Regions from separate parts of the Colwellia meonggei genome, predicted to be linked through region 1. Evidence: predicted binding sites of a transcription regulator. Region 1 holds the regulator's gene; each other region holds the start of a gene.

Region 1 (8,083 bases):
AAATAACAAGCACTACCGTATCGGTAAGAATTCTTGGCTATTAAAAGATAATCATCAACAAGCGCATAACGCACAATGTGTTTTAATGGAAAACGACACGCTAATTGCCGAGTTTTACTTACATGATGAATTACGTGACGACGCTAAGAACTTAGTTGACTTTTTACACTCAGAAAGTATTACCACTATGATGCTCTCTGGCGATCACGCCCCCGGGTGTAATACGCTGCAATCAAAATTACAGTTAAATAGTGTACAAGCAAATTTATCTGCTCAAGATAAAGTCAATGCAATTAAACATCAACAAATCTCCTATAATGTCGCTATGATTGGTGATGGAGTAAACGACACGCCAGTATTAGGCGCCGCTCATTTATCTATAGCTATGGGAAGTGGTACCGATATCGCAAAAAATGGTGCTGATGTCATACTGCTAAATAATAAATTAAAATGCGTACAAACCTTACGTCAGGTATCGGAGCGCACCTCAACTATAGTTAAACAAAATTATCTTTGGGCATTTGGCTATAATGCCATTGTATTGCCACTAGCCGTTATGGGGTATATCGCCCCTTATATGGCGGTAATTGGCATGTCAGCTAGCTCTATTTTAGTTGTAAGTAATTCTTTAAGGCTGTTAAAGAAATGAGTGTTATCTACATTTTAATTCCCATTGCAATTTTGTTAACAGCAATTGGTATTTATATCTTTTTTTGGGCAGTAAAAACAGAACAGTTTGATGATCTTGAAAAGCAAGGCATGAGTATTCTATTTGATGATGCTAACGATAAAAAATCAAATGGTGATAAAGATATTGGTGACAATAGTAATAACATCTCACCTTCCCCTCAAACAGAAACTAAGCCTGTAGAGACAACGCCAAGAAACTTAATTGATAAGCAAGAATAATTGTCACGATGAGCCTAGACTACTTTTCAGCATTCCTCATTGGGCTACTTGGCTCAGGTCACTGCATTGTGATGTGCGGCGGAATTAGTACTATGTTAACAACCGCAATCTCTCCAAATGCAACAAGCAGTAAATACCATATTGTTATTGCCTATAATTTTGGTCGAATAGCGTCCTATAGCTTCATTGGAGCCCTTGTTGCTTTTACTAGTTCTATGGCTGCTAAAAGCATAGGTTTTCCAGTTGTGACATTAAAGAGTGTTGCAGGTATTTTTTTAATCCTACTTGGTTTGTATTTGGGGCAATGGTTAATGTGGTTAAGCCGTGTTGAATACCTAGGTAAAAAGCTCTGGAAAATTATATCTCCAAATACACAAAAATTTATTCCTATTAAAAATACGCGCAGTGCTTTCGCTTTGGGGGCATTATGGGGATGGCTACCATGTGGCTTAGTATATTCCACGTTAACTTGGGCACTAGCCAGTGCAAACACCATGAACGGCGCTCTAATTATGTTTTTCTTTGGGTTGGGTACTTTACCGGCACTGCTTTCAGTGTCGTTTGGCACCATTAGCGTGAAGTCTTTATTGGCAAATTCACTGTTTAGAAAGATCGCTGCCGTTTTACTGATTTTATACGGTATTTATACTATACTTATTGCATATCTATAACGCATCTAATATGATCCACATCATTAAAATGCAAAAAGAACTATAGGTTACTATGAGCAATAAATCGTGTACTGGTCAGCAACATATTCACTGTCAAAACTGTAGTATTAGCGAACTATGCCTGCCGTTTACCTTAAATGATAAAGAGCTTGATACGTTAGATAATATTATCGATCGTAAGCGCCCTATTCATAAAGGCGAGCAAATTTTTAATGATGGTCAACCTATGCATGCCCTGTATGCTATTCGTTCTGGTACTTTTAAGACATACACGGTAAACGAGCAAGGCGAAGAGCAAATTACTGGCTTTCATTTAGCCGGTGACCTGTTAGGTTTTGACGCAATTGCTAACGCCGAGCATCCAAGCTTTGCTAAAGCACTTGAAACGTCTATGGTTTGTGAAATTCCATACAACACACTTGATAGCTTATCTAACAGCATGCCGAAATTAAAAAAACAAATTTTACGCATGATGAGTACAGAAATTCGCGGCGATCAAGAAATGTTAACGCTACTTAATCGCAAGAATGCAGAGCAACGCTTAGCAACATTTATTAGTACGTTAAGTAGTCGTTATCATGCTCGAGGTTTATCGGCTTCAGAGTTTCGTTTATCAATGACTCGTAGTGATATTGGTAACTATATCGGTTTAACCGTTGAAACAATAAGCCGTTTGCTTAACCGTTTTCATAAAAATGGCTTAATTCAGGTTGACGGTAAGTTAATTACCATTCTTGATATCGATAAGTTAAACGAGTGCGCTGCACTATAACCCCCGCCCAACTTAAGATACTTTAAATTTCCTTATTTTAACATTTCACGCTATGCTTAGCGTGAAATGTTGTTTATATTTGATACGATAATAATTTGATTTAAAACAACTATTATTGTTTCAAACTGTTCTATTGTTATAGTAACTCGAAACAAAACTATTGATGTTAAGTTATCGTTTAACCGTTTGTTTATAGCGTTTTACACGCAAGTTTTATGCTAAACGGTATAAATACAATAGACAATTAATAAAGGAATTAGGTATGGAAAAGTATCAAAAAATACTCGCTATTGTTGACCCAACAACAGAAGATCAAAAAGCTTTAAAACGTGCCATTGAATTAGCTCAAAAAACGGGCGCTAGCATTACAGCATTTTTGACCATATACGATTTTTCTTATGAAATGACCACCATGCTTTCAAGTGATGAGCGTGAAGCCATGCGTCAGTCTGTGATCAACGATAGAACTCAATGGCTCAAGTCACTATTGTCAGAACTTGATCTTAGTGGATTAAATGTTGACTGTAACGTTATTTGGCATAACCGTCCATTTGAGCAAATTATTGAACAAGTTCTCAAAAATGGTTATGACATTGTTATTAAAGGCACACACCAACACGACAAGCTTAAGTCAGTTATTTTCACCCCAACTGATTGGCATATTTTGCGTAAATGCCCGTGCCCTGTACTATTAGTAAAAGAACATTTATGGCCTGATAATGGCAATATTGTTGCAGCACTAAATATTGGTAGTGACGAAGCTGAACATAGCTCACTTAACGACAAAATTACTGCCGAAGCAAAGCAATTAACTCAGGTAATGAAAGCAAATCTACATTTAGTGAACTCTTTCCCAGGCACGCCAGTAAATATTGCAATTGAAATTCCGGAATTTAATGCCAGCGACTACAACCACTCTATGTTTAAACATCATGAAAATGCGATGCAGGAACATGCAAACGCCTTTAATATTTCAACAGAAAACACCCATATTAAGGAAGGCCTACCTGAAGATGTTATCCAAAGTGTTGCCGATGAATTAGATGCCGAGCTAGTAATTTTGGGTACCATTGGTCGAACCGGATTATCAGCAGCATTAATTGGCAATACGGCTGAGCATGTTATTGATAGGCTAAATTGTGATGTGTTGGCATTAAAGCCTGACGGCTATATTTCGCCATTAGATGTTGAATAACCTGATCTAGTACAATTTTTTATAAATTGAGGTTGAACATGGCAGATAAAATGCCTTGTTCAACTTTTTTCATTTAGCCGCATCGGCTATACTACGCGCCGCAATTTATTAGGAATGAATTATGAGCGCAGAATTAAAATCTCCCTTGACACCAAGTCAAAATACACAATTACAAAAACTTGAAAAACGTTTACGACGTCATGTTGGACAAGCTATTGCGCAATACAATATGATTGAAGATGGCGATAAAATAATGGTGTGTTTATCGGGTGGTAAAGACAGCTATGCGCTACTTGAAATTTTAATGCTCTTAAAAGCATCTGCACCAATTAACTTTGATTTAGTAGCCGTTAACCTAGATCAAAAACAACCAGGATTTCCTGAACATATTCTTCCTAATTATCTTGAAAAACTAGGTGTTGCTTATCAAATTGTTGAAGAAGATACCTATGCGATTGTAAAAGAGAAAATACCAGAAGGTAAAACAACTTGCAGTTTATGTTCACGCTTACGCCGTGCCCTACTCTATAAAGCGGCAAAAGCGCTTGGTGCCACAAAAATTGCCTTAGGACATCATAGAGATGACATGGTAGAAACGCTAATGCTTAACATGTTCTATGGTGGCAAGCTTAAATCAATGCCTGCAAAATTAGTTTCTGATAATGGCGAACATGTTGTTATTCGCCCACTAGCTTTTTGTAAAGAGCAAGAGCTCGTCCAATACGCGCAATTAAAACAGTTCCCAATCATTCCATGTAATTTATGTGGTTCACAGCCAAATTTACAACGTCAAAATATCAAAGCCATGCTACAAGACTGGGATAAAAATCACCCTGGTCGTATCGAGTCAATGTTTACTGCCATGCAAAATGTAGTGCCATCACATTTATGTGATAACGAACTATTTGACTTTAAAACCATTAACAGTGACTCCGGCATTATTGATGGTGGCGATACTGCCTTTGATCAAGAAGGCTTTACCAATACTACAGTAGCCCCAACATCACCCGTTGTTGCTCCAGCTGACTTATTAAATATTGTCGAAATTAAATAACGTACTTTATTCAAACTTAACTTTAGCTCTCTTTAAACAAGGCTTTCTGATGCTCGAAAAACTATTTCAATTGCAACAGCACAACACCTCAATAAAACAGGAAATTATTGCTGGTTTCACGACTTTCTTAACCATGGCATACATTATTTTCGTTAACCCTGCGATGTTAGCTGATGCCGGTATGGACCATGGAGCGGTATTTGTTGCAACTTGTATCGCTGCAGCTATAGGCTGTTTTGTTATGGGATTTCTCGCAAACTATCCAATTGCACTTGCCCCAGGTATGGGATTAAACGCATTTTTTACTTATACCGTAGTACTAGATATGGGTTACACCTGGCAAGTTGCTTTAGGCGGTGTATTTGTTTCTGGTATCGTCTTTATTATTTTAAGCTTGTTTAATATTCGTGAATGGATAATCAACAGTATTCCACATTCGCTTCGCTTCGGAATTGCAGCAGGTATTGGATTATTCTTAGCTTTTATCGCTTTAAAAAATGCTGGTATCGTGGTTGATAGCCCAGCAACTCTGCTAACACTTGGCGATATCACTTCAATGCCAGCAGTATTCGCAGCCATTGGCTTATTTTTAATTGTTGGTTTAGCTAATCGCGGTGTTAATGGCTCAGTAATGATTTCTATTCTAGTAATTACATTACTCGGCATTATTTTTGGTGACGTACAATATCAAGGCTTAGTGTCTATGCCACCAGCTGTTGCCCCTACTTTTATGCAACTTGATATTTTAGGTGCTCTTGAATTAGGTATGTTGTCAGTTATTTTTGCTTTTCTCTTTGTTGATCTCTTTGACACCTCAGGTACGCTAATTGCCGTTGCACAACGCGGTAACTTATTGGATGAAAAAGGCAACTTCCCACGCTTAGGTAAGGCGCTTTTAGCAGACTCAACAGCAACGGTTGCTGGTAGCATGCTAGGTACATCTACAACCACTAGCTATGTAGAAAGTACTGCGGGTGTTAGTGCTGGCGGTCGAACGGGCTTAACCGCTGTTACCATTGGCGCATTATTTCTATTGTCATTAATGTTTTCACCATTGGCCGGTATGGTACCGGCATACGCTACTGCTGGCCCATTATTCTATGTTGCAGTACTAATGCTTGCTGGCCTAGTCAACGTTCAATGGGATGATTTATCTGAAGCTGTTCCTGTTGCCGTTATTTGTATCACTATGCCGTTAACATTTTCTATCGCCAATGGTATTGCTTTTGGTTTTATTAGTTATGTTGCTGTACGTGCCTTTAGTGGTCACTTTAATAAAATTAATATCAGTGTTTTATGTTTAGCACTGCTATTTTTATGCAAATTCGCTTTTTTCGCTTAACTATTTTAGGGAATATTACCAATGTCTATGACCACAAACATGACTAAGTCACTCATCTGTACAATAGTTTTTCTAGCAAGTTCGGTTAATGCCGAAACGCTTTGGAGTGACAATTCAATTAGTTACTTAAAGAATACCAGTGATTTTGAAGTGCTAAAAAATGACAACATTAACGTTATTACTTTTGAACATGCCTCTGGTCATAACTGGGGCGATGTTTTCTTTTTCGCTGATCGCATCACTGGCAGTGCTGATGCTAACCATGGTCGCTATGAAGAAACTTATGGCGAATTATCAGCACGTTTAAGCTTAAGTTATTTAACTGATACAAAACTCGCTTTTGGTGCAATTACTGACCTATACCTTGCCAGTACATACGAACACAGTACGGGTAATAATGATGGTTTTGGTTTTGGCTTCAATAACTACTTAGTTGGGGTTGGAGCATCTTGGGACATTCAAGGGTTTAATTATCTAAGCAGCAACGTTTATTTAGCCGAAAATGATGATACCGATAATGACTATCAACTTACTGTTGCCTGGGGTTACCCTATTAGCCTAGGTAACCACGATATCATTATTGATGGCTACTTGGATTGGTCATCGGCAGCAGATGACCATAAAGCTGATTTTCACTTCAACCCGCAAGTACGCCTTGATGTAGGTAAATACTTTGGTAAAGCAAAGTTTTTTGAAGTCGGGATTGAATATTCTTACTGGCATAATAAGTTTGGCATTAGCGGCTTAGATAACGAAAATACCGTTAGTGCTATGGTCAAAGTTCACTTATAGCTATCAAGCTTAAAGACAAGAATACTTAATAAAAAACGCGTTAGTGAACCTAACGCGTTTTTTATATACTATGCACTTGAGACGATTTATTCGTAATTATTCAGAGTTAAGTACTAAATAACTACGATTATGGCGGATCATTTCCGTTAATTCTAGAACATAGTCAGTACCACGCTCAGAATAAGGAATTAACCCTGTTGCAAGGATTTCAGGTGACAATGGTTGATTCTGCTCACGCAACTGCCCTCTGATAGTTCTAAACACCATATAAGCACTATTCGTATTAATATTTTTTAAATAACGAGCAACACCTTGCTCAACTGAGCTATAAGCAGCAACTTCATGTTTAGCACCGACATTTCGACCGTTAGGTACCATGCCACAGCCTTTTTTATAACACCAAACACCAAAAAAATTTAAACCGATACGGGCAAATCGTGATGTCCCCCATGCGGATTCATTTGCTGCCTGAACTAGCACTAATGCAGGAGGAATAATATCAATTTTTAGCTGTAACTCGTAAAGTTTACGCAATAAAGAGAACTTCTTACTGACTCGATATTGTTTACTTAAATCTGCAACAAAACTATGCTCTTGCTCACTAAAAGGCTGCTCTAGTGTCAATTGAGCAATCAAACGTTCAACTTCAGCACGTAACGCTAATATACGCTCATTTTCTGCAATTACTGCTGGTCTAATAAAGGCGAAAAACTGCCTTTTCTTTTCTTTTACATCACGTATTTTCGCGAAGTCAGGTAAAGTAACGTTATGCAGAGGTTGCTCAACAGCCTTAATCACCTCAACTGTCTTTTCTGGTACCACAGGCTCCGGAATTGACTCCTTTACAGGTACAGGTAAAAAGGTAAAAGGCGCAATTACACCAACAAAAATCGATGTGATAAAAATTAAAGCAATTAAGCGCTGTTTGCTAAATATATTCAAGCCAAAGGCTCCTTTCTGGGTACATTAGAAATAATGTGTTCTTCCTTGCCACATTGTCTCAGCTTATTATGCTGAAAATGTATCACTTACCGTATTTGGATTCTCGCTTGATGCTTGCATTTGTAAACCAAATATTTCTCGGTACAAAATACCTTTAACGTTATAAAACATAGGTGCAAGGTAAGCTAAACAAAACAAGAAAAATGCAATTGCAACAAAGCCGAGTTCAGAGTCTGCAGCAGCGGCAATAGGCAAAGCCGATATAATCATTGCTAAGGCCAATATTAAGTATATCGCAAAAATCTTAAACCATTGAAAACGAGTTGCTTTAATACAAAGTACTATCGCCTTCATTGGCGACATATTTTTCTCTACAACTAAAGGCAGCGCTAACGATAAAGCTACC
Region 2 (8,083 bases), on a different contig from region 1:
ACTATCACCACTACTTAGCGGTGTAATTGATTCAACATAGCTTAAGTTAATGGCATGCGAGCGATGAATGCGACAAAAGCCCTTCTCTGCTATCTGTTCACTTAATTGTGTTAAAGTTGCTCGTGTTGGATAAATACGGCCATTTATATGTAAATTTACGTAATTTCCAGCTGACTCTAACCATTCTACGTCAGTAATCTTAATAATAAATTCCTTGCCAAGCTTTTTCACTAATAGCCTATCAATAGGTTTATTTACTTGTTGGTTATCACTTTCTTCTTCACTTTCCGCCACAGGGTTCGCTTCACCTTGTAAGCGCGCCAAAATAAAACGATAACCTTGCAAAAATATAATAAAGAATATAAATGCCCATAAATCTTTTCGATACTCGTAAAGCAATTCAAACCACAAATCACCAAAGTCATAACTACGCTGCACTGAAAAATAAGCTAATTTTCTAAGCCCGACCATAATGCCAACATGCAATAGTGAGAATACCGAAGCGGCAACAAAATATTGCAAAAACGAGCGTTTAACAGCTTGCCAATTAAAAGGGATTTTTCTCAATAATAGAATAATAAAAGGTAATAGTAGCAAGGTACTTATTGCACTAGAGTATTCCCATACAAAAGGTTCCCATATGTCGAAAGGCAATGAGGTATTTTTTCGCTGTGCTTCCATTATTTCAGAAGTTGCTAATAAGGTATTATTAATAAAAAAATAAATAACAACCGCAACAACTTCATAACGTAGCTTGTATTTCTGAAAATGTTTTAACTTGCTCATAATATTTATCCCAGGACTATATTTTTTATCCCTGTATATCGCCTTTTATCCCTAGCCATTGTTTTTACAACCTTTATAGCAAGTATTTATTGAGTGTATCAGTGAAGATATCTTTATCACAAGTTGAATGAGTTTTTAAAAAAATGCCAAATTTATTACCGCACCACCTTAAAAGTACCTTAACCAAGTTATTCATTCCAGACATTAGGCAAATGCCAGGTAGGCGCTATGATCTTGATTGGCTAAGAGTAATCGCCTTCGGTTTATTGATCCTTTTCCACTGCGGTATGTTCTACGTAGAAAACTGGGGCTGGCACGTTAAAAGCCAATATCAGTCAGCGTTGCTTGAAAATATTATGCTAATTGTTGAGCCCTGGCGCATGGCCTTATTATGGCTAATTTCAGGTATCGCCATTCGCTTTATAATTGCGAAAGTTTCAGTGTGGCATTTTATTAGTATGCGCTCTTTACGCATATTACTACCTTTACTATTTGGAATTTTGGTTGTCGTACCACCACAACTTTACGTTGAAATGACTGTAAATGGCGATATCAATATGAATTACTGGCAATTTCTAAAGGCATTTTTTAGCAATAACAGTGGCATATTTGACAACTATCAGTCTGGAATTTGGCCACATATTGATGTTAACCACTTATGGTTTTTACGCTCTCTTTGGCAGTATTCACTACTGATACTCTGCCTATTGCCTCTACTAAATAGCGCAAAAATAACCAGTGCCGTTAACTGGCTGTTTCGTAAACCAGGCGCACTGGCAATATTACTGGCAACATTACCGATATTTATTATCCAAATTAATTGGCCAATGGATACGGTACGTTACCCGCTTGGCTTCACTTTTATGCTTTACGGCTATTTAATTGGTTGGCAACCGAATTTTTGGCAACGACTAACCAGTAATTTAGGTTGGCTAAGCAGTAGCTTTGCCGTGGCCTTTATCTGTTTCATTTATTTTTATAATCAGGTTTGGCTTCCAGAGCAGGCAAACCCTAATAGTCATGACGCTTGGCTACTTATGCTAGGTATGTTTAATTACAGCTTATTACGCATACTCGGTGCTCTGGTACTTTTTGCCATTGCCTATAAAGTGCTTAACAAAAACTCGCCAACGCTAAGTTATTTAAATAACGCCGTGTACCCATTTTATATATTGCATCAAAGCTTTATCGTCGTTATAGGTTATCAATTATCTAACTATCATTTAGGTGCCTTTATAGAGGCTAGTTTGCTTATTTTTGCAACCATCATTTCTTGTTTCATTAGCTACGAAATCATAAAGCGTATTAATTTACTCAGACCTTGTTTTGGACTAAAAATGCGACCGTTTAAGCAACAAATAAGTCAACGATTCGCTTATACTATTACGCTTTTGATGGTTTTACCCATAGGCATAGAGATATTGATTTAAGTCGCAAGCTCCCTCAAAGCAAAACTGCAAATATTGTTTAAAAGAGAGGACGACAGTGATCTAAATCAATAAGCACTCCGAAGAGGTTATTTACAATAGGTTAAGTATCTATTTACTTTTTTGTTATCTCTAGGAGTGAGTTATGAACATTTTCGATATGCTTATCAATGACCCTGTAGTGCTATATTCTTTTATCGGTTTAGCTGTTGTATTAGGTATTTGTAGTTTTTATGTTTACTACTTTTTGAAACATATAAACGAAGATGAAAAGTAGTTAGTCTGCCAATAGTTAGCATGTCACAGCACCTAAAGTCATATTGAGTAAAGTTCATTGTGGCTTAAGGTGGGCATTATTATGCTTATATCGTACAATATGCTTTTGTTGTTTTCAGCCTTAAATACCTTATGTTTACCGAAAGCTCTTTCTCACCTGCGTGGTGGCTTAAAAATGGTCATGTGCAAACCATGGCGGCAAAATTCCTTAGACGTAACCATACTTTAGATACTCGCAATGAAACGCTAGAGTTACCCGATGGTGATTTTGTTGACTTAGCTTGGACCGAGAGAGTGAGCGCAGATTGTAATCGCCCCATAGTGGCGGTATTACATGGTTTAGAGGGCTCTAAAAACAGCCATTACGCCAGAGGAATGCTTTCAGCAATCAAAGCCAAAGGTTGGGTTGGAGTGTTAATGCATTTTCGTGGCTGTAGTGGCAGGCCAAATCGCATGGCAAAATCTTATCACAGTGGCCAAACTTGCGACGTTGATTTTTTTAGTCGCTATATAGCCAAGCAGTACCCGCAAGCAAAAAAGGCTATTGTTGGTTTTTCGCTGGGTGGAAATGTCCTTACCCGTTATTTGGCTGAACAAAAGGAAAACATTTATCACGCCGCCAGCGTAATTTGCGCGCCGCTCGATTTATCCAGCTGCTGCGATAGAATTAACCAAGGCTTTTCCCGAGTTTATCAAAAATACCTAGTCGATATGTTAAAAGATAGTACGCTGGAAAAAATGCGTATTAACTTAGTCAACAATATTGATAAGCACAAATTACTCAATATTCGTTCTATTCGCGACTTCGACCAAATGGTAACCGCGCCAATAAATGGCTTTATTGATGCTAATGATTATTATCAAAAAGCCAGTGGCCGCGATGTAATTAGTGATATTCAAACACCTTGCTTAATTATGCATGCAAGCGATGATCCTTTTTTATGTCATAAGAATACCACCGCAATCAGTAGTCTACCTGACCATATAATTTTTGAAGTCAGTGAACGAGGCGGTCATGTTGGTTTTATTAGTGGTAACAATCCATTCAAACCACATTATTGGCTAGAATCACGGATCCCTGAATTTTTTGCGAGACACTTATGATCATCCCATTAGATAGCTTACCGAAAGAAACAGTAACCGCCATTATTGAAAACTTCGTACTACGTGAAGGCACAGAATATGGCCGCGAAGATGTCGCATTAGCAGATAAAATTCAGCAAGTTTATCAACAGCTAAAACAAGGTACGGCATTACTGGTTTATTCTGAGCTACACGAAACCGTTAATATTTTACCTGCAGATCAATTTGTAGAGGGCGTTGAAGAAGAGTATTAAGCATAATTTTGCAATAAAAAAGCACTGGTTAAGTGCTTTTTTTATTTCTGTGTTGGCACTGTTAGCGAGTAAACGTTACCGAAAAACTCACCGGCACGACATAATCAATACTTGGTAATGACGCTAACTCTTTTAATTTATTAATGCCGGCAACAATTCCGTAAGCGTCAGCTTTAATAAAAAATGGCTTTAACGTGGAGACCAGTAACTTATCTTTATTAAGTTTACTAACCGTTACATCGAAGTTCACTTCTTGGCTGTGGCCATGGAAGTTTAATGTGCCGTTAATAGTTGCCATTTTGCTATCGCCAGCACTTAGTTTCGCTAACAGTTTTTTATCAAGCTGAGCATTAAATATTGCAGAAGTATATTGTTGTGTTTCAAAAACAAACTTTTTCATGCGTTCATCACGAATTGCAATATTGGTATCAACACTGGTTAGATCAACGCTGATATTAACTTGACCACTTTTATCAACACTGCCTTTTAGCATTTTAAAGTGATGATTTTCAGCAATCGCGCCCTTTTTCACTGAAATAAAATTAAGCAGTGAATTCTTATTATCTAAATGCCAACCGGCGAAGCTAGGTAAACTTAATACCGAGCATAAGAAGAATGTTATTAAAGACAAGATGGATTTGCGCATTTAGCACTCCGTAAATTAAGTTAAACGATAATTGCTGATTAAGTTATTCAACTCGTTCAGCAATTTCTCAGTTAACTTAATTGTAAGGCTAATTATGTGACATTTCTAACATTATAGAATTTTTTACGTTAACAATCGGCTAGCTCGGTGTGGTTTAATGACCTTCTGCCAAGGGATAGCCTTATTCCCTAAGGAGAGGAAGTCAGGCTGCATTAAAGTATCACGTTGGTTATAGGTCAGCGGCTTAAATTCGCTATCAATAATACTGCCGCCCGCCTGTTCGATAATACAATGGCTAGCGCCAGTATCCCATTCCCCTGTTGGGCCAACTCTTAGGTAACAATCAGCTCCACCTTCAGCGATTAAACAGTTTTTGAGTGAGCAACTGCCTAAGGCAATATGATCATAAGAAAACTCATCACTAAGATATTGCCCCATTAAATTGATATCTTGACGACGACTGATAGCAACCTTTATGCGGCGCTCTCCATCGTACTCAGCAACATGAATCCTATGGCTACCAACATTATTTTCTTTGAAGGCGCCAAGGTTCTTTTGCCCATAATAAGTTAACTGGTGATCAGGGGCATGAATAACGCCAATACTTGGCCAACCGTTTTCCACTAAAGCAATATTAACCGCGAAGTCACCACTACCAATAATAAATTCACCTGTGCCGTCGATAGGGTCAAGTAACCAATACCGAGACCATTTGCCACGTTTGGCTAGCTCTAACGCCCCAACCTCTTCTGAAATCACAGGAATATCCGGTGTTAGAGTTTTTAACTGTGCCATTAAAATATCATTAGCGGCGATATCAGCACTTGTAACAGGGCTATTATCTTCTTTCATTTCAGCGGTAAAATCGCCATGTTTATAGTAGCGAGCAACTTCTTTTCCCGCTTTTTTTGCACTTTCTATGGCTATTGCTAATAATTTCTCTGAGCTCATTCAGTACCTCTTAAATGATCTTTCACTAATAACAACGCGGCGATACTTCGAGCTTCGTTAAAGTCGCTAGCTTGCAATAATTGCTGGTAGTCATCTAAACGCCACGGCACCACCTCTAATTCTTCAGGCTCATCACCTTCAAGCTTTTCTTGATATAGGTTTTCACCAAGGAAAATAGTCATTTTCGCATCAAAAAAAGCAGGGGCTGTTGCTAACTTATGAATAAAGCTTAGCTTATCGGCACCATAGCCAATCTCTTCTTTAAGCTCACGGTTTGCGGCAGTGGGCGCATCCTCGCCAGCGTCAATCAAACCCTTTGGAAAACCTAGTTCGTAGCTATGCGTACCAGCACAATATTCTCGCACCAGTAGCATAGTATTGGCATCTAACATTGGCACCACCATTACTGCACCATTACTGCTACCAGGAATTCGCTCGTACTCTCTGCTCTCGCCATTGCTAAAGGTTAGGTCAACCTGTTCAACAGCAAATAATCGACTTTTCGCAACCTGTTTAATTGCGGTAATTTGTGGCAGTTGTTTTTTTTTGCTCATAATGCCCTTCAAACACTACAGAAATCAGGAAATGAATCTATAGAAATAGGTATAATCCTATAATAAACGTGTTTCTAGGAAAAAATCTATGCTTGATTGGACAAAAATTTCAACTGTTTTACTGGATATGGATGGCACCATTCTAGATTTGCATTTTGACAACCACTTTTGGCTGCAACATTTACCCAAACGTTTTAGTGAAAGTAACAATATCTCTTTTGAAGAAGCACAAAGCCAACTTAGAAGTCATTACCAAAAGGTAGAGGGAACCATAGATTGGTATTGTTTAGATTATTGGGCTCAGCAAACTAAACTATCGATTACTGATTTAAAGCGAGAAGTACAACATTTAATACAATTACGTGCTGATGCCCATGATTTTTTAACGGCATTAAGAGAATCTGGTCGAGACGTTGTACTGGTTACAAACGCTCACCCAGATAGCTTGTCACTAAAAATTGAACGTACTGAACTTCATCAATACTTTGATACCTTATATTCAACCCATGAATTTGGTGTCACCAAAGAATCACAACTACTATGGCAAAAACTGCAAGCTAAACATGACTTCGACTTAGCAACAACACTATTTGTTGATGATAGCCTAACGATTTTAGATTCAGCGAAGCAATTCGGAATTAAACACTTATTAGCGGTAGCTAATCCCGATAGTCAGCAAGCAAATAAGGTTATTGAAGAGTACCCAGCAGTAACAGATTACCGAGAGTTTATAGCTGAAATAAAACGTACTAGCTTCAAATAAACAATAAGTTTTTGTGCCAGTACGTTATTTATATATTAATTAAGCGTCGCTATATTTTTAATCGGTAGCGACCTTTTTTATCCACCTTACCTAAGAAACTTAGCGCACCTTTTAACTGTTCAGGAAATTGTTGCCCCGGCGTTAAGTAACCACTACCACTAAAGCGACCACCTTGTTTAATTTGCGCTTTATAACTTAAACCTAAGTTATTTTTTGGGTCAACTTCTGCAACAAGCTCACCTTTTTCACAGCTAAGCTGAGCTGAGAGTTTACCCAGTTTTACTTTTTCATCTAGCGCTGTAATTGCAGCATTTTGCCAATGTAAATTACCAGAGAGTTCTGTACATATAGGCTTTCCAATCACAAAATTAGGCACATTAATCGTTAACTGCTCGTGAGCAATAACATCAATAGGTAAATTTAATCTTTGGGAGATATTATTTGCCGCTATACTGATGTTGGCATTTTCTACGGTAAGATCCGCCAATAAACCACTTAACTCTAACTGCCCTTCAGGACCACTGATTAATGCGTCACCAAAGCGAATATCGAGTTTAGGGTCAAACATAAACACTGACCACAAAGACAATGAGCTTTCGACATTATTAATAACGATATCATCAACCTTTACTTGAGATATGTTCGTTTGCCAAATACTGCCTTCAACGCCAGCAACAGCAACATTGCTTGGTAACTTTATTTGACCAACAAGCCAATTTGCCGGCATAAGCGCGATGACAAAAACACCATATAAAACGAGAAAAATTGCTACGATAGCAACGTGCTTTTTCATTAATTCTTTCCTAACTGTAATCGGCGAACACGGACAACACCGGCTTGATCGGCCTTACTTAAATCAATACTTTTTACTTGCAAGCCATCACGAACGGCTAAACGTTCTAGCCAAGACAACAACTGATTAAACGAGATTTCATCAATCCACACTTGTAAGTCATCCCCTTGAGGTTGCATACGAGTAATGGTAATTTTTTCCAATCGTGAAGTTCGATTAACAATACTTGATAAACTTTCACCACTACTTCGGCCACCATTACGCTTAGCTTGTTGATATCTTTGAGTACCTTCTTGTACCCATGCTAATAGTGTTTGTTGACGTTCAATTTTAGCTTTGCTATTCGCTATGTTTTCGTTAATTGGCTGCCAAATAAGACTATATAAAATAAAAATCGATATCAATGTAGACATCGCCATCACTAGTCGTTGCTCACGAATATTTAATTGTTGCCACCAAGTTTTCATGAGCGCCCCTTCGATGATTTATCCGTTATACTAAACGAGCCTGAAATTTCATCACCTTGATTATTCTGTGCACCTAAATTAAC
Region 3 (8,083 bases), on a different contig from region 1:
CACATAAAAGCAACAAATTAAACTTTATTGCTAATGTCGGTACTGAGAGTATTGTTGCTAATATTAAGCCAAACAGTAATAGTTATAAAACTCAGGTTAAAGCGGGCAAAATAATTGCTTCATCGTTATCTGTGTCTAATTCTGATAAAACCTTGTCAGTAAAAGGTCATACCGCTAAGCACCCAAATGAAAGTTACATTGTTCGCGGTAAAAAGCTGACAAAAGTAACAAATTCAAATCCTTGGTTAAACGATAAACGCTTTGCTAAGCAAGAATCTATCACCATGAAAGCGCGTGATGGCGTTGAAGTTGGTGGTATTTTAGTTTACCCATTAGATTATAAAGAAGGTCAACGCTACCCTCTGATCATGCAGGTACATGGTGGCCCAGAAAGTCACGAAAAAAATGGTTGGGTAACTGCTTACTCGAAGCCAGGTCAAATGGGTGCAGCACGTGGGTATGCTGTATTTTATCCAAATTACCGTGGTTCAACAGGTAAAGGTGTTGAGTACTCTAAACTTGGTCAAAATGATTATGCAGGCGCAGAATTTAATGACTTAGTCGATATGAAAAATCACCTTGTTGAAATGGGCTTAGTTGATACTAAACGTGTTGGTATTACTGGTGGTTCATACGGCGGTTATGCATCAGCTTGGGCTGCAACTAAATTAACCGAACATTTTGCTGCAAGTGTTATGTTTGTTGGTATTTCAAACCAGTTATCTAAGTTTGGTACTACCGATATTTCAAATGAAATGCATTTAGTACATGCGCGTTCATACCCGTGGGACAAATGGCAATACTACTTAGAGCGTAGTCCAATTTATTGGGCGCATCAGTCGAAAACTCCTTTGTTGATTATGCATGGTAAAGATGACCCTCGTGTACATCCGGCACAATCAATGGAAATGTACCGTTATATGAAGGTACAAGGTAAAGACGTTCGTTTAGTTTATTACCCAGGTGAAGGCCACGGTAACCGTAAAGCAGCTGCACAATATGATTACAGCTTACGTTTAATGCGCTGGATGGATAACTACTTAATGGATGGCAATAAAGATATGCCAGCTTATGAGCTAGACCACAAAGCTAAGCTAGATGCAAAAAAAGCCAAAGCTAAGAAAGAAGACGAAAACAAATAAACCTAGTCTCTCTTGAATAATAAAATAAATAAGCCCAATATTAGTTGTTAATATTGGGCTTTTTTGTAAATGAGCAAAACTATTGTCTTGTCGTTTAGCTCAGTAGTCTAGCTTAATAGTTTAGCTTAATAGTCTAGCTTAATAGTTTAGCTTAGTGGTTTTACCCCAAAATACTTTGTATGAAAATATTGTGTAACCTATGATCATCGGTAGCACTATCGTTGCACCAACGAAAATAAACCATAAAGATTCACGTGCACTTGCCGCATCAAATATTGTCATTTCAAAAGGCACTATATAAGGGTAAAAGCTGTAAGCTAAGCCGCAAAAACACATAATAAATAAAATAATCGCGGCTAAAAATGGAAACCAACAACCAATATCATTTTCCATTGGCACTTTATCTAAATATAGGTGGACTGATACGAAAGTGAACCCCAATAATAGCGTGATCGGAATAACAATTAGTACCTGAATACCGCCTAGCCATTTATCCATTATTTGTTGGTCAATGAGTAAGTTAGCTAAACAAACAGCGACAATACCAACTGCCATTAAAATATTAGTTTTTTGTGCCCATTTTGCCGCTCTCTTTTGCAAGTCACCTTCAGTTTTCATCACCAACCAAGCCGCACCAATAAAGCTGTAGCCTGCTGTTACACATATGGCGGAAAGGCTAGAAAAACCAATACTTAACCAAGAGTTTTCAAATGAGGTAATGTAACGCCCGAGCATATAACCTTGTGCTAACGTTGCTAACAGTGAGCCAAATTTAAATGCGTAATCCCATTTCTGTTTATCAACACTCGGTGCTTTAGTGCGAAAATCAAATGAAACGCCTCGTAAAATCAAGCCAGCTAACATTACCGCTGTGGGCAGGTAAAGCGCTTGAAAAATAATTGAATGTGCCTTCGGGAAGGCAATTAACAATAAACCTATCGCCATCACCAACCAAGTTTCGTTGGCGTCCCAAAAAGGCCCAATGGAGTAAATCATACTATCGCGATGTTGTGGGTTGTCTAAAGGTAGTAAGACGCCAACACCGAGATCATAGCCATCGAGTATTGCATAAACCAAAAAAGACAATCCCATTAGTCCGATGAAAACAATAGGTAGCCAGTCAGGTGAAGTTATATTCATTATTTTTCTCCTAATTGTTTTTCAGCAGTGAAGTTGTTGTAAGAGTTTCTGGTATTTTCTATAGATGTTGCTTTCTCAAGGGCGACTGCTCGATTAGCCATAACAAATAAAGTGCGTATATAGGCAATCAGTAAAAAGCCATAAATAACAGCATATAAAGTCAACGACAGGGCAATATCCTCAGGAGGTGTTGTGGTGACTGCATCTTTAGTACGTAATATGCCGCTAACTAAATAGGGTTGGCGACCAATTTCAGTAACATACCAACCTGCTAAAGTTGCTAGCCAGCCGGAAAAAGTCATGGCAATACCTGTTTTTAATAACCAGGTTGGATATTGTTTTTTGATAACAAACAGATAACTGGCAAACCATGAAAACAATAACATTAATACGCCAATACCTATCATGATACGGAAGCTAAAAAATACCGGGGCAACGGGCGGGTGTTCATCAATAAAATCATTTAGCCCTTGTATTTCACCTTGTGCATCATGGGTCAATATTAAACTGGCAACATTCGGCACCTTAACTTCAAAGCTATTTTCTCGCTTTTCTTCATCAGGTATGGCGAATAGTAACAAAGGTACGCCAGAGTCTGTTTCCCAAACACCTTCCATTGCAGCTACTTTAGCGGGTTGATGTTTAAAGGTATTTAAGCCATGTAGGTCACCGACAAAAATTTGTATTGGGATCAGAATAGCAGCCAACAGTACTGAAAAATTTAAAGCCTGCTTTACTGACTTTTTATTATCACCTTTAATCAGGCGATAAGCAGAAATACCGCAAATAAGAAAGGCTGATGTTAACCCTGATGCTAACAGCATATGCATTAATCGATAGGGCATTGATGGGTTAAAAATAACCTCTAACCAGCTAGTTACATGAGCAACGCCATCTATCATTTCAAAGCCTGCCGGCGTTTGCATCCATGAGTCAAGTGATAGAATCCAAAATGCTGATAATGTTGTGCCAAAGGAAACTAGTACTGTGGCAAGGGTGTGTACGCGGTTTGAAACGCGATCCATACCAAATAGCATGATGGATAAAAACGAAGCTTCTAAAAAGAATGCGGTTAATACTTCATAACCTAATAAGGGACCAGCGATATTCCCGACAGTTTCCATATAGCCTGGCCAATTCGTGCCAAACTGGAACGACATAGTAATACCACTTACAACGCCAATAGCGAAGGTAAGGGCAAATATTCGCACCCAAAAACGATAAACCCGCAACCAACTTTCGTCTTGGGTTTGGTTATAGCGAACTTTAAAAAATAATAATATCCAACATAAAGCGATATTGATGGTAGGAAATAAAATGTGAAAACTAATATTGGCAGCAAATTGGATGCGTGAAAGCATGAAACTTGTGTCATTAGCGATAGCTGCTGCATCTAACACGATATGTACTCCACTTCAGTTATGTAAATTATATGGCTGATGATCTAGATTGATGTTTAAAGTTATTGGTGTTGTTCCGGGTTACCTCAGTAATAACTTGTCTTTGACGTCTAAAATTTTACTGATACCTTCGCCAAGCTTTAATAAAGCTGATAGCTTTTCAGAAGACATGCCCTGCATTTCGTTGGTCCATAACGTCACCATTTCCATCAGATCATGCATTTGTTGAACACGCATTTGAGCATATTCATCAGACTCATTGCTTGGCTGTTCCATTAGCGCATCACGCAAGGTACTTAATGTTGGGTCTAGCTCTCGTTTACGGCGCTCAACCACAAGTGTGCGAGCAATTTCCCAAATATCACTTGGTGCTGAAAAATACTCCTTTCGGTCGCCTGGAATATGATGCAGTTTAATTAAGTTCCATGATTTAAGTTCCTTAAGACCCATACTGACGTTTGAACGTGAAATTTGTAGTGCTTCACTAATTTGGTCGGCATTTAATGGTGCTTCGGTTAGTACGATAACAGCATACATTTGACCTAGCGTGCGGTTTAGCCCCCAACGAGAGCCCATTTCACCAAAGTGCAAAACTAGTGATTGCGTCATAGGTGTTATTTTCATTGTTACTGTCCTTTCTGAATTTTCAGTAATTTGTGAAAATTGTAGGCTTTTTTTGATCTAAGTCAAGTTTTTAAGGCCTGAAAATAGTGATTTTTGTGATTTTTATCACACTGATGAATAGCTAGATTACAAAAGGATATAAATGAGAAGAGGGGAGAAGGAGCTTTGAGATAGGTTGAGCCGAATACCTAGCCATGCCATATTTATTTGAATAGGCTAGGTATTTCATGGTGTAGGTTAATTTACTTAACTAAAGTTAGTACTAAGCTCACCTATTTCTTCAGCATTCTTGTTAACTTCAATACTTTTTCCTGATACTTGATCAGCTAATTGGGTATTACGCTTAGAAATGGCATCGATGTTATGAATACCTTGTGTTATTTGCTCTGCAACTACACTTTGCTGCTCAGACGCAGTGGCTATCTGTGCTGTCATATCGTTAACATTTTGAATATTATCTATGATGTTCTGCATGGCTTGTTTAATACTTTTTGATTCAGCAGAACATTCGTCAGCATTATTTTTATTCTTCAACATGACTTGATTCCATGTTGTTAACGTCGCTTGTAGCTCAGTAACCGATGTTTGAATTTGCTCTGTTGCACTTTGAGTTCGGCTAGCCAATGTTCTAACCTCATCGGCAACTACCGCAAAACCACGTCCTTGCTCGCCAGCTCTAGCGGCTTCAATTGCAGCATTTAAGGCCAGTAAGTTAGTTTGGTCAGCAATGCCCTGAATTTCACTCATCACCGTTGAAATTTTATCAACGTCTCCCACTAGCTCTGAAGCGTTATTTGCCGCATTTTCTACATCAGTCGCTAATTGATTGATCTTTTTTTCACTGACTTCAATAGTGGCAATATTTTGCAGGCAGCTATTTTGTACTTCCGAAACTTTATCGTGTGCCAGGGTCGTGCTGTGGCTTACTTCGTTTATTGTTGAGCTCATTTGGGTAATAGCGGTAGCAAATTGCCCTATATGCTCATTTTCTTCCTGAATGCTGTTAAGCATGTTGCCAGATGTTTGCGATAATTCATCAGCAAGCTTTACTAGTCTTTTTCCTGAGTCATTACTACGACCTAGTACAGTCTTTATTCGTGCTTTGTATAGTTCGGCCGGGTAATTAATAATACTTAGAATACCTTTCCCTGAATATATTAAACGTGACGGGCTATCGAATTGACTTTTTGTTTTAGCTAGTTGATTAGGGAGGGAAATAAGCTCTTCAGCGAAAACAAAGGTTAATAGTACTAGGCAAGCGAGTAAAATAAGTGTTGAAGCTGGCGTACCAACAATGACCCAGTCGAGAGTAATAGCTGCTAACGCAAATAGTGCAGCAGTTAAGCGCTTCAAGCGAATATTTGCATGAAGGTCAACAATAGGTTTTTTATTATTTAGCTTATCGTACAGGGCTTGCGCTTGCTGTTTTTGTTCTTCACTTGGAAATGCTCGAACTGACTGGTAACCGATAATCTTTCCATTTTCCAAAAGCGGCGTTACATAGGCATCAACCCAATAATAATCGCCATTTTTACAGCGGTTTTTTACCATGCCGCGCCAAGAGTCCCCACGTTTTAATTTTTCCCAGAGATCTTTAAAGGCTGCTTTTGGCATGTTGGGGTGTCGAACAATATTGTGGTGCTGGCCAACTAATTCTTCTAGCGAATAACCCGCAACTTGACAAAACTCAGGGTTTGCATAGGTAATAATACCGTTTAAATCTGTGGTAGAAACTAACTGTTCTTGAGGGCTGAACGTACGTTCAGTCATTGAGATATGACTCATAATTTCATCATCCTTGAGAAAGATTTTGATAGAAAATTTACAGCGACACTATATGTGATAAAAGTCACATTTTGTAGCGAAGACGACGAAAACTTTGTAACCAAAATGTAATGTTCATACTAACGTATTGTATAGACGCTGTTTTAATTAAAAAATACGACTAATTGATGAATTATAGGACTTATAAAAGAAAACACCTGAAAATTATCAGGTGTTTTTAATTTGAATGGTTATAGCTTGGAAATTACTTGTAGTAGCTTAGGCAAGCATCTACTTCGTTAGCTGAGCCCATAATAACTTCAACACGCTGGTGAATATCAGTAGGCTCAATATCCATTATGCGCCCTTGACTAGTCATAGCTTTACCACCAGCTTGCTCAATTAAAAAGCTCATAGGGTTGGCTTCATACATCAAGCGTAATTTGTATGGTTTTTCAGGGTTTTTATTATCAGCAGGGTAAGTGAATAAACCGCCACGTGTTAATACGCGATGAATGTCACCTACCATAGCGGCAATCCAACGCATGTTGAAGTTTTTGCCACGTGGCCCGGTGTCACCCGCAAGCAAATCATTAATGTAATTTTTCATTGGTGCCTGCCAAAAGCGTTGGTTTGACATGTTAATCGCAAACTCTTGTGTGTCTTGCGGCACTTGTACGTTACGTTCAACCAATAAGTAACCACCATGAGTGCGGTCTAAAACGTAAAAATGAGTACCACTGCCGGTGGTCATCACTAACATGGTTGATGGGCCGTAAAGCACGTACCCAGCACAAACTTGCTTGTTACCTGATTGTTTAAACATATCAGGATCGCTAGCTTCCATATCAGCTGGTGCTTCATGAATTGAGAAAATAGTACCAATCAACGAGTTAATATCGATATTAGAGCTACCATCTAGTGGGTCAAATGAAACAATAAACTTGCCATTTTTTTCACCTGCAACAGAGCTATCTTCTTCTTCTGAAGAAATCGCTTTAACAAAGCCTGACTCTAATAAAATATCCTTGAAAAGCTCATTGGCAACAACATCAAGTTTCTTTTGCACTTCACCTTGAATATTTTCATCAAGCGTTGAGCCCATTAAGCCACCTAAATGCGCTTGGCTGACACGAAATGAAATTTCTTTTGTGGCAGCTAAAATGGTTTTTATCAATGAAATTAAATCTAACGGTACATTATCTTCACGTAAAGCTGGAGCTAGTCGTTGCATCGGGTTACCTAATCACTTTAGAGTCATACTCTTTTTATCAGAGTAAATTGTATATTGTATTTTATTTTCGATGTTATGATGTAATATCAGAGCATCAAAAGTTGCTTTAATTATCGTATTAAGTAATCTTGAAAACTTTCAAGATTACTTTTACGTCGATTATAACAAGAATAAGAGTATTTTCAGTACTTCTAATTATTTTAATTTTACTGACAGCAAGGATATGAAATGAGGTTTTTCATTAGGGTAATGGTTTTATTTGTTTGTAGTGCTCTCTCGGCACATTTATGGGCAAAAGATAAAACAAGCTACGCTGATTTTATTGACGGTATGCAACATCAACAAGGGTATTTTTCTTTTTATCTTGACGATGAAACAGGGAAAGTATTTTTAGAAATAGATAACTTTAATGAAGATTTTCTATTTCAAAGTGGCTTGCCACATGGTGTTGGTTCGAATGATATTGGTTTGGATCGAGGCCAATTGGGGGATACGCGTTTAGTACGCTTTGAAAGAGTAGGCGAGAAGGTATTTTTACGACAATTGAATACCTATTATCGCGCCAATACTGAAAATATACTAGAAAAACAAGCTATTGACGAAGCATTTGCTAGCTCCATTATATGGGGATTTAAAGTTAGTAGTAGCTCAAAGGATAAGCAAAAAACACTTATCGATTACACACCGTTCTTGTTGTCTGATATTCACAATTTATCGGCGAAACTAAAGCGCACTAAACAAGGTAACTTTAGTATTGATGCATCGAGAAGTGCAGTTTA
Region 4 (8,083 bases), on a different contig from region 1:
AAATGCTAACGTTGTTGGGTCGCCACCATTTAAGATCACTACTTTCTTATGTAAGCGCTTGATTGATAATTCACCAATAGGAAACGTATCTGCCCATGGCCAAGGTTTAACAGCAAATGTTCTAGGCTGATGCGCACTCTGCTGGTTTGTCTGCTGAGTTGTTTGCTGCTGGTAGTTAGCCATTGATTGTTTCCAACTATATTGAATTAGCTGTTGTGATAACCAGCCTTTAGCTGGCAACCAGCTAGCATGGATGCTGAGCAAGCTGCCGACTAATAGCAGTATTTTAGCCACTATATTGATCATGTTATTTTGACCAAATACGTAAAACTAAAGGTGCAAATAACATTAATAGCAGGCCAATAATTAACTGCTGATGCCAGCCAAGTGCAGTTTTAGGCATAGCTACCATCAAACTTTCGTGGGCTTTAGCGAGCATGTTCTTCTGACTACTAAACATTTTTGTTTGTTGTTCTGCTGTTAACGGTGAAAGTTCCTTCGGCTTTTCTATCGCAATAAAACTGGTATAAGGAGAAATGATTTGATGAGCAATAGAGGTAGTAATTACTTCTTGCCTTACTTGCTCTTTATCATTTCCAACCACTAAACCGTCAAGTAAATCTTCAATTTTGTTCCTTGCCCAAAGGCTTGAAATCCCTTGGGCGGCTTGGCTATCGTCAATAATGATTTGTTGATACCAAGGTAGGTCGGCTGTGTCACCAGAAAGTTGCACGCTGGTAATGGGAAACTTAGATTTAATGGCAACTTGCATTGGCTCGCCCATGTATAAATCGGTTATTTTTTTCGGGTAAATATCGACTTTCTGATGAATTTGATTATCAAACATCAAATTAATGTTACTGACTGCTGGTTTGCTAATTTTATCCATTAGTGCTGACATATTGGTCTGGACATCATGGTTGTTCTGAATGAAGACATAACTACCTCGGCCAAACTGCGCTGCCTTTTTCATAAAATATCCGTTCGGTGCTGCGCCAATACCGACAGTGAATAATCGGAAATTGTTTTGTGCACCTTCCAGTAATTGCATTAATTCAAATTCATTAGCGACTGCGCCGTCGGTAATAAATACCACTTGTCGAATAGCTTGTGAGCTTTGCTGATCACTTTTTGCCATAACTAACGCTTGGCTTAGCGGCCGATACATTTCTGTGCCGCCATTAGCCTGTAAACTATTAATAAAGCGCTTTGCTTTATTAATGTTGTACTCAGTTAACATTTTAGTATTAGCAAATAACAACTCGACTGAACCATTAAAGGCAATAATATTAAAACTGTCTTTGCTATTTAGTAGTGACAATGCATGTTGCAAGCTAGACTTAGCTTGTTCCATTGAGCTACCTTGCATAGAGCCAGAGGTATCAATGATGAAAATTACATCTCTAGTTAATATTGTCGCGTTATATGTTGTAGGCGGGAAAAATGTTAGTAAGGTAAAGTACTCATCAGCCACTTGTTCGGTAAAGCTACTAACTTGTGGTTGCTGACTAGGCTCTAATTGCCAAGTTAAATTGAAATTTCGATTAGCAATGCTTTTCGCTTTGGCTAGCGAGATTAAATAAGATGATTGCTGACTACCTAATGCCTGAACATTAATATTATGGCTACTACTACGGATAGTTTTAACTGCAACGCCTGTATTTAGTTCGATGTTAATTGAGGCTTGGCTTTTCGCTAGCACCTTTCTAACGGTTGGATTAAATACCGTATGGTTATCTTCATCAATATCATTGAAGTTAATGTTATTACTATTTTTGTCGCTTTCCGCTGGTGAATGTTGGTAATACTGTGGCTGATATCGGCTTGTAGTTGCTAGCGGTAAATTAAGGCTTAGTTCGTCATTAAAAAAATTTACTGGCGTGATAAAGGTTAACGTTACGACAACGCGAGACTGAGCAGGAATGTTGGCAATATTATTGGTAAATAAATTGGCTCTTTGTTGTTGCACTAAGCTGGCTTTTTTACCTTGACGCTTCGCACGTTGGTATACTGCTTTTGCAGCTTTTTTTTCCATAATCTTACCGACAATTTCTTTGTCGGCAACTTTAACGAGCAAATGCTTTACGGCTGCGTCTTCAGGCAATGGGAATTGGTATTTTGCTTCTAATTCAAGATTATATGGGTTAATGAAAACTTGTTTTATTTGCGTATGAGCCACCAAACCGTTAATTTCAATATTAGCGGTTATATCTATTGGTAATGCTACTCGCTGGCTTTTATCAGGATGATTAAATTGTAATTGTGGGCCGTTAATAAGGCCATTTCCTTGGCTTGATGTCGGTTGTTCTTTATGTGCTGAAGCCAATGTTTGACTTTGTGCCAATGGTACAATAATCACTACTAGTATGATAATTAGTGTGAGTAGGGCTGTTACTTTTAACCACTTTTGACGTCGTTTTTTGCGCTTTTGTTGATAAAAGTATGAATCTTGATAGTCAATTAATCGTAAATTTTTGTTTGAACTAAACATCTGTCTTCTCCAATATCCTTGTGATATTGGTTATTACAGCAATATAAAGCGTCTTGCGAACGGCGACATTAAGGCAAGCTAGTGAGCAATTGTGGCAAAATTATGGCGAAAGGGCACAGCAAAAATTATCGAAGAAAAACCAATCTATAGCATTTAAATATGCTCCTTAGAAGTATAACTGCGCCTTTTTAGTTCGTACTTATAATTCATCACTATCAAAACAAGCGAAATTTTAAATGCTAATTCAACTGCCTTATACCTATACAGCGCTATTTTGCGGTTGTGTCGTGCGCTATTAAAAACAACGGAAAAATATTCTTAATAGCTTACACTTACACCTTTATATATTTTGATATTAACTTTTTGCTAGTAGTGTTTGTTGTGCACTAGACCAAAACTGGCTAGTAATTTTATTAATAACGTTAGACTCAGCATTGATAAGCACCGCAAAGCCAATGCCTAATTCAGGGGAGTATCCAATGTCGGCGCGATAACCTGCCACCCAGCCAGAATGATAGATGATTGGCACCTCTCCAAACTGATAAATGCGCCAACCATAGCCGTAATGGGCGTCTGTTAAGTACTGGCGCCAATGTCGTCGGCGTAAATCTTTTTTGGTTTTTATGCGTGGTGTGGTTAATTCATCTAACAATGCAGGAGAAAGAATTTCAGGTTGGTGGCCTAAATTTGCAATTAGCCATTTTGCCATATCTGTAATGCTGGCATTAACACCGGCTGCGGGAGCTACTTTGTAGTAGTCAGGCTCTACAGTTACGGTTCGCCAAACATATTTTCTAATGTCTTTGCCGTTTTTATCTTTTTTGCCTGTTTTGACGCTTTTTCTCAAAATATGCGGTTTAGCGGTATTGTCACTTTGACGAAAAACATCGATGCCCACTGAGGCATTACTCATTTTTAGTGGTGAAAATATACGTTCATTTAGTAATTCTGAGTAACTTTTAGTTTGGCTTGCTTCAATTGCTGGCTGCAAAAAGCCATAAGCAATATTTTGATAGCCATAGCATTTCGCCGGCTGACAAATAGGGGTTACACGGTCAAAGCGATTGATTATTTTTTCCATACTCCAGTTTTCATGCAGTAAATTATCGTAGGCGTTCGGCATTAGTCCACTAGAGTGACTAAGTAAATGCTTTAGCTGAATTTTCTCTGCAGCACCTTTTGTTGCTAGGGTAAAGTTTGGCACATATTTAGTGATAGGATCTGAAAGGTTAAGGCGTTGTTCTTGCGCAAGCATAGTGGTAATGGTGGCAGCAAAAGGTTTTGATACCGAAGCTAAGCGAAAAACAGTATCGTTATTTACTTTATGTGATTTTTTAGTATCAGTATAACCAAAGTTCTCTAAGGCAATAATTTCATCACCTTTAACAATAGCGTAAGCCGCACCGGGAATATTGTGTTTTTTTAGCTCGGTAGCAAAATTAGCGGCTAATTCTTTATTAAACTTTTTAAGGTCAGTTGCATGTGAACTCAATGTTAAAAAGTTTAACTGAAATACTATTAAGGCGAGAAAGATGGTAAAAGAATGCGTGCGCATAAACTGAACTCTAAATGAAAAACAGTTAATTCTAGCGATTTCAAAAGTAAATACCAAGTAGAAATGCGATAGCTATGAAATCCTTTATAAATTATTTCCACTTGAAAAAGTAAGGTGAGATCTGTGACAAGCAGTATCTTTAATTTTTTTGGTAAAACCAACGAACTTTGATTTATGTCAAAGCTACAGTTACTAAGGTGATTAAAATGACATAATGCGCAAATTATCGTTTCGATAATTTGGACAAGATATAACTGACAATTTGCTTTTTTGACTGGCAAATTCATATTGTGGAGTTTTTAAATGATAAACACTAAACCTTTAGTTTTTGCATGCTCAGGCTGCTCGCATTTAGCGACAATGGCAAATGATATTGCTTTAACCCTAGATAGTGATGGCATTGCTGAAATGTCTTGTATTTCTTGGTTAATGGCTGCACCTGAAGCAAAAGTTAAAGAGAAGTGTGCAATGAGAAAAGTTATTCTTATTGAAGGTTGTGGTGATTCATGCAGTCAAGAATGTTTGGATAAAGCTGGTGTTGAAATTGACATACATTTTAACCTTTCCGATTTGGGCTTTATTGCCCGTTCTGCGAGCGATTGTTCATTGCAAGAGAACAGCATAGCGATGAACCACATTTATGAAAAGCTTACCGCGCAGGGAATAGCTGTTAATTAGTTTTATCTACCGTTTATCTCTATGAAATAGCAAGCTGTTAGCTTGCTATTTTTTTGTCAAAAAGGCCGTTACACTGAGATATCTTGTTATTGTTATGCCTCTACTTTCTATGAGGTGAGAAAAAGTAGCGCTGAGAATATATGAACAAACGTGTATTAACAGTTTTGCCTAACCATGCGAGCTGGCCTGAAAAATTTAAAAGTGAGCAAGAACTAATAGCTAAAACCTTGCCGCTAAAAAACGTTACCATTGAGCATATTGGCAGCACTGCTGTTATAGGGTTAATGGCAAAACCTATTATAGATATTTTAGTTGAAGTTGATTGTTTATCTGTGTTTGAAAAATATGCCGCGGCAATGTCCGCAATTGGTTATGTGGCAAAAGGCGAAAATGGTATTGTTGGTCGTCAATATTTTCAAAAGGGGGGCGAAAATCGTAGTTTTCATCTGCACGGTTTTCTGCGCGGAGATATCCATGCTAGGCGACATGTAGCATATCGAAATTACTTACGTTGTCATCCAGATGTAGCCCGACAATATGGCGAGCTTAAGCAGCAATTAGTGAAAAAAAGTGCTAATGATATGAATTGCTATATGAAGGGGAAAGATAGCTTTATCCAGCATCATCTTTTAAAAGCGATGTCGCAATAGCGCTATCAGTAAAAACTATGATCCTTGTTCAGCTGGGATTAATGTTGGTGCGAATAAACTACGAAAAGTAGGCGGTGAGTAAGAAACTTTATCATCGTGCTATGGTCAATATGGTACTTGCCAATAATCGTGCTATTAATAATTTTTACTTTTGAGGACTGCTGATGAAATACTTTTTCTCTTTTACCCTGATTACTTTGACTGCGTTAACCTTTTCAACTTTATCCCTTGCTAATAGCAGTTTACCCAATAACCGCCATATCACAGTCACAGGTAATGCAAAAATGATGGCATTACCTGATATTGCTATTGTACATTTGAATGTTGAAAGCAGTAAAAAAAGTAGTTTAGACGCAAAAAAAGATGTAGATGAACGAGTTAACAATTTACTTGATGGCTTAGCCCGTTTTGAAATTGATGAAGCTAATGTTTCAGCGTCAAATATCACTACCGAAGTACGTTATGCTTATGATAGAGGTGAGCGGGATAAAGTGACTGGTTATTTTGCACGCCGCTCGCTAAAAATAACATTAAACGATCTTGATAAATTAAATGCATTTATGGATTTCGCCTTAAGTGTGAAAATTAATGCCATTCAAAATATCCAATTAAAATCATCCGAAGAGCAAAAGTTAAAGGCAGAAGTTAACGCCTTGGCTGTCGCGAATGCAAAAGAGCAGGGAAAAACGTTAGCGAATGCCTTTGGTGCTAAATTAGGGAAAATCTATAGTATTAATTCTAGTGCGAATCAAAACCACCACAGGTACGGTGCTAACAGTAAAGTTGAGCACTATGATGTTAGCATGCGAATGGGCAGCAGTAGCGCGAAACCAGGCCGGTATTTGCAAGAGAATATCGTATTTACCTCAACCATAAATGTTGTTTTTGACCTAGAGTTATAGTTATAAGTTAGCCCTAATGTTGACGCAATAATGTCGTAAATAACTGGCAGTATTATACTGTCAGTTTTTTTAGGAAAAAGCTTTAACTTACATTTTTCCCCTATATGAAATAACAGCTATTTACTTGATAAGAAAAGCTTTTGTGAAAAAATATAGAGCTGCTATTATTAAATTAACTCGCTAGTACTTTAGCAAAGTGAGTTAATGTGTATGTTGATATTTAAAAAGGAAACTGGCTCGTTTGTACAACCCGTTAAATTATAGGGTATGGAGGCAATATGGATATCGTTTATTGGGGCAAGTATGTAGTAATGATACTCTTTAGTATCTTATTGATATTATTGTCATCACGTGAATGTCTGGCAGCATTGAATTTAACCGTCAAACCTCAGCAATGGCTATTGTTGATGTTACGCTACTTGGGATGCTTCATCTTGGTTTACAGCAGTTATTGCATAATTATTGATATTATCGTTTACTAATGACCTTGGTCATATTCAATGAGCTATAGGGATTAAATGGAATATCATTATGCTGGTCATTGCCAATGTAAGCAGGTTTACTGCGAGATTAAATTACCTCTAAATCTTCAAAATTTTAGCGCCAGAGCATGCGATTGTGATTTTTGTACTGAACGAAAAATCAACTATCTATCCGCCAGTGATGCAGAGATATTTATTAAAAGCAAAGCGCCTCTTCTTACTTTACAACAAGGTTCAAAACAAGCAAAGTTTCTGACATGTTCACAGTGCAAAACCGTTATTGCTGCCGCGATTGAACTCAATAACGCTCTTATCGGTGCAATAAATAGGACACTTCTTTCTAATGCACAACTGCTTTTACCAAGTACAGTTGCCTCTCCTAAATTATTAAGTAGCAAAGAAAAGTTCGAACGCTGGCAAAATGTTTGGGTGCCTATTTCTTTGACGATAACATAATACTATGTATTATAACGTGCTGGTAAAAAGTAAGTCTGTAAAGCCACTTTTCTTAAAGCACTATTCGTTGTGTGATAATTCATTGGTATTCTTAAAAGACATTTATGAGCTATAAAGCAGTAGCGGTAAAAATATATTTTCTCAAGCCAATGCTTAATGTGATTAGTATTGGTTGTTTAGGATTCATTGCTTACCTATTCTTGTTTTCGACTATTGCACGGCAAAATCAATACGGTTTGCCATGTTTAGTGATAGCCGCGTGGTGTTTGCTGTTAAGTGCGTTACTGGGGTTGCTTGTAAACGCACCCGCATTAGCTGGTGACAAGTTAAGCTGGTTTGCTCGAATGCGTTTCAAATTAATGAAAAAGTTGTTTGCGCTTGCTGTGATCGTATTTTTTGTTTTGACCTTAGCTTTACTGTATTTGTCATTCAGGTTATTAAACTTATGATCGTATTAATCATTATTTAACAGAAAATGTTTAAAAAGGAGAAAACATGGCCACTAACTTTTCGCAATCTAACATAAGCTTAACTGGTGAAAAGGTAATGTTAAAGCCTTTTCACGCAAGTTACAGTGACGAATTGGTAGCGCTTTCTGAATTAACGAATATGTCTTCGCTTTGGTTTACGCAAGTGCCAAATAAAGCAACTATAGCGGATTATATCGAAACTGCTTTATTACAAAAAAGTGCCAATAGCGCTTTGCCTTTTGTTGTGATTAGTAAAGAAAGCGGAAAAGTTATTGGTACAACTCGTATCTGTAATGCCGACTTTGTTCATCGGCGATTTGAAATTGGCTATACTTGGTATGGCGAAGCTTTTCAAAAAACGGCTGTAAATACTGAGTGTAAATTATTGCTATTAACTTA

Evidence for each region. The regulator FNR, encoded in region 1, switches genes on or off when oxygen is low (the NO sensors DNR and NnrR bind a similar motif). The targets are predictions, from matches to a motif close to TTGATCTAGATCAA.
Region 2: a site for FNR is predicted at 2,272-2,285, ahead of AC27E9_RS17285 (DUF3149 domain-containing protein). Genes of this name have one in related genera too.
Region 3: a site for FNR is predicted at 4,359-4,372, ahead of AC27E9_RS14495 (GbsR/MarR family transcriptional regulator). Genes of this name have one in related genera too.
Region 4: a site for FNR is predicted at 4,214-4,227, ahead of AC27E9_RS05900 (putative zinc-binding protein). Genes of this name have one in related genera too.

Annotation. Positions count from the first base shown of each region.
Region 1 is NZ_BAAJLZ010000004.1:317,576-325,658, reverse strand. It holds gene AC27E9_RS12350 (heavy metal translocating P-type ATPase) at 1-649, shown strand, start outside; gene ccoS (cbb3-type cytochrome oxidase assembly protein CcoS) at 646-909, shown strand; gene AC27E9_RS12340 (sulfite exporter TauE/SafE family protein) at 918-1,580, shown strand; gene fnr (fumarate/nitrate reduction transcriptional regulator Fnr) at 1,633-2,352, shown strand; gene uspE (universal stress protein UspE) at 2,615-3,547, shown strand; gene ttcA (tRNA 2-thiocytidine(32) synthetase TtcA) at 3,669-4,601, shown strand; gene AC27E9_RS12320 (NCS2 family permease) at 4,651-5,943, shown strand; gene AC27E9_RS12315 (outer membrane protein OmpK) at 5,965-6,735, shown strand; gene AC27E9_RS12310 (glucosaminidase domain-containing protein) at 6,832-7,677, opposite strand; gene AC27E9_RS12305 (hypothetical protein) at 7,744-8,083, opposite strand, start outside.
Region 2 is NZ_BAAJLZ010000009.1:92,037-100,119, reverse strand. It holds gene AC27E9_RS17295 (LytR/AlgR family response regulator transcription factor) at 1-786, opposite strand, end outside; gene AC27E9_RS17290 (acyltransferase family protein) at 930-2,216, shown strand; gene AC27E9_RS17285 (DUF3149 domain-containing protein) at 2,359-2,490, shown strand; gene AC27E9_RS17280 (hydrolase) at 2,622-3,593, shown strand; gene AC27E9_RS17275 (YheU family protein) at 3,590-3,826, shown strand; gene AC27E9_RS17270 (YceI family protein) at 3,888-4,472, opposite strand; gene cysQ (3'(2'),5'-bisphosphate nucleotidase CysQ) at 4,596-5,423, opposite strand; gene nudE (ADP compounds hydrolase NudE) at 5,420-5,977, opposite strand; gene yrfG (GMP/IMP nucleotidase) at 6,066-6,740, shown strand; gene AC27E9_RS17250 (type II secretion system protein N) at 6,790-7,533, opposite strand; gene gspM (type II secretion system protein GspM) at 7,533-8,000, opposite strand; gene gspL (type II secretion system protein GspL) at 7,997-8,083, opposite strand, start outside.
Region 3 is NZ_BAAJLZ010000006.1:28,555-36,637, forward strand. It holds gene AC27E9_RS14480 (S9 family peptidase) at 1-1,142, shown strand, start outside; gene AC27E9_RS14485 (cytochrome d ubiquinol oxidase subunit II) at 1,281-2,282, opposite strand; gene AC27E9_RS14490 (cytochrome ubiquinol oxidase subunit I) at 2,282-3,643, opposite strand; gene AC27E9_RS14495 (GbsR/MarR family transcriptional regulator) at 3,764-4,306, opposite strand; gene AC27E9_RS14500 (methyl-accepting chemotaxis protein) at 4,553-6,091, opposite strand; gene AC27E9_RS14505 (class 1 fructose-bisphosphatase) at 6,336-7,304, opposite strand; gene AC27E9_RS14510 (zinc-dependent metalloprotease) at 7,533-8,083, shown strand, end outside.
Region 4 is NZ_BAAJLZ010000001.1:1,304,595-1,312,677, forward strand. It holds gene AC27E9_RS05885 (class GN sortase) at 1-306, opposite strand, end outside; gene AC27E9_RS05890 (marine proteobacterial sortase target protein) at 308-2,491, opposite strand; gene AC27E9_RS05895 (serine hydrolase domain-containing protein) at 2,847-4,046, opposite strand; gene AC27E9_RS05900 (putative zinc-binding protein) at 4,350-4,724, shown strand; gene AC27E9_RS05905 (GrpB family protein) at 4,865-5,374, shown strand; gene AC27E9_RS05910 (SIMPL domain-containing protein) at 5,539-6,276, shown strand; gene AC27E9_RS05915 (hypothetical protein) at 6,555-6,758, shown strand; gene AC27E9_RS05920 (hypothetical protein) at 6,795-7,214, shown strand; gene AC27E9_RS05925 (hypothetical protein) at 7,319-7,663, shown strand; gene AC27E9_RS05930 (GNAT family N-acetyltransferase) at 7,710-8,083, shown strand, end outside.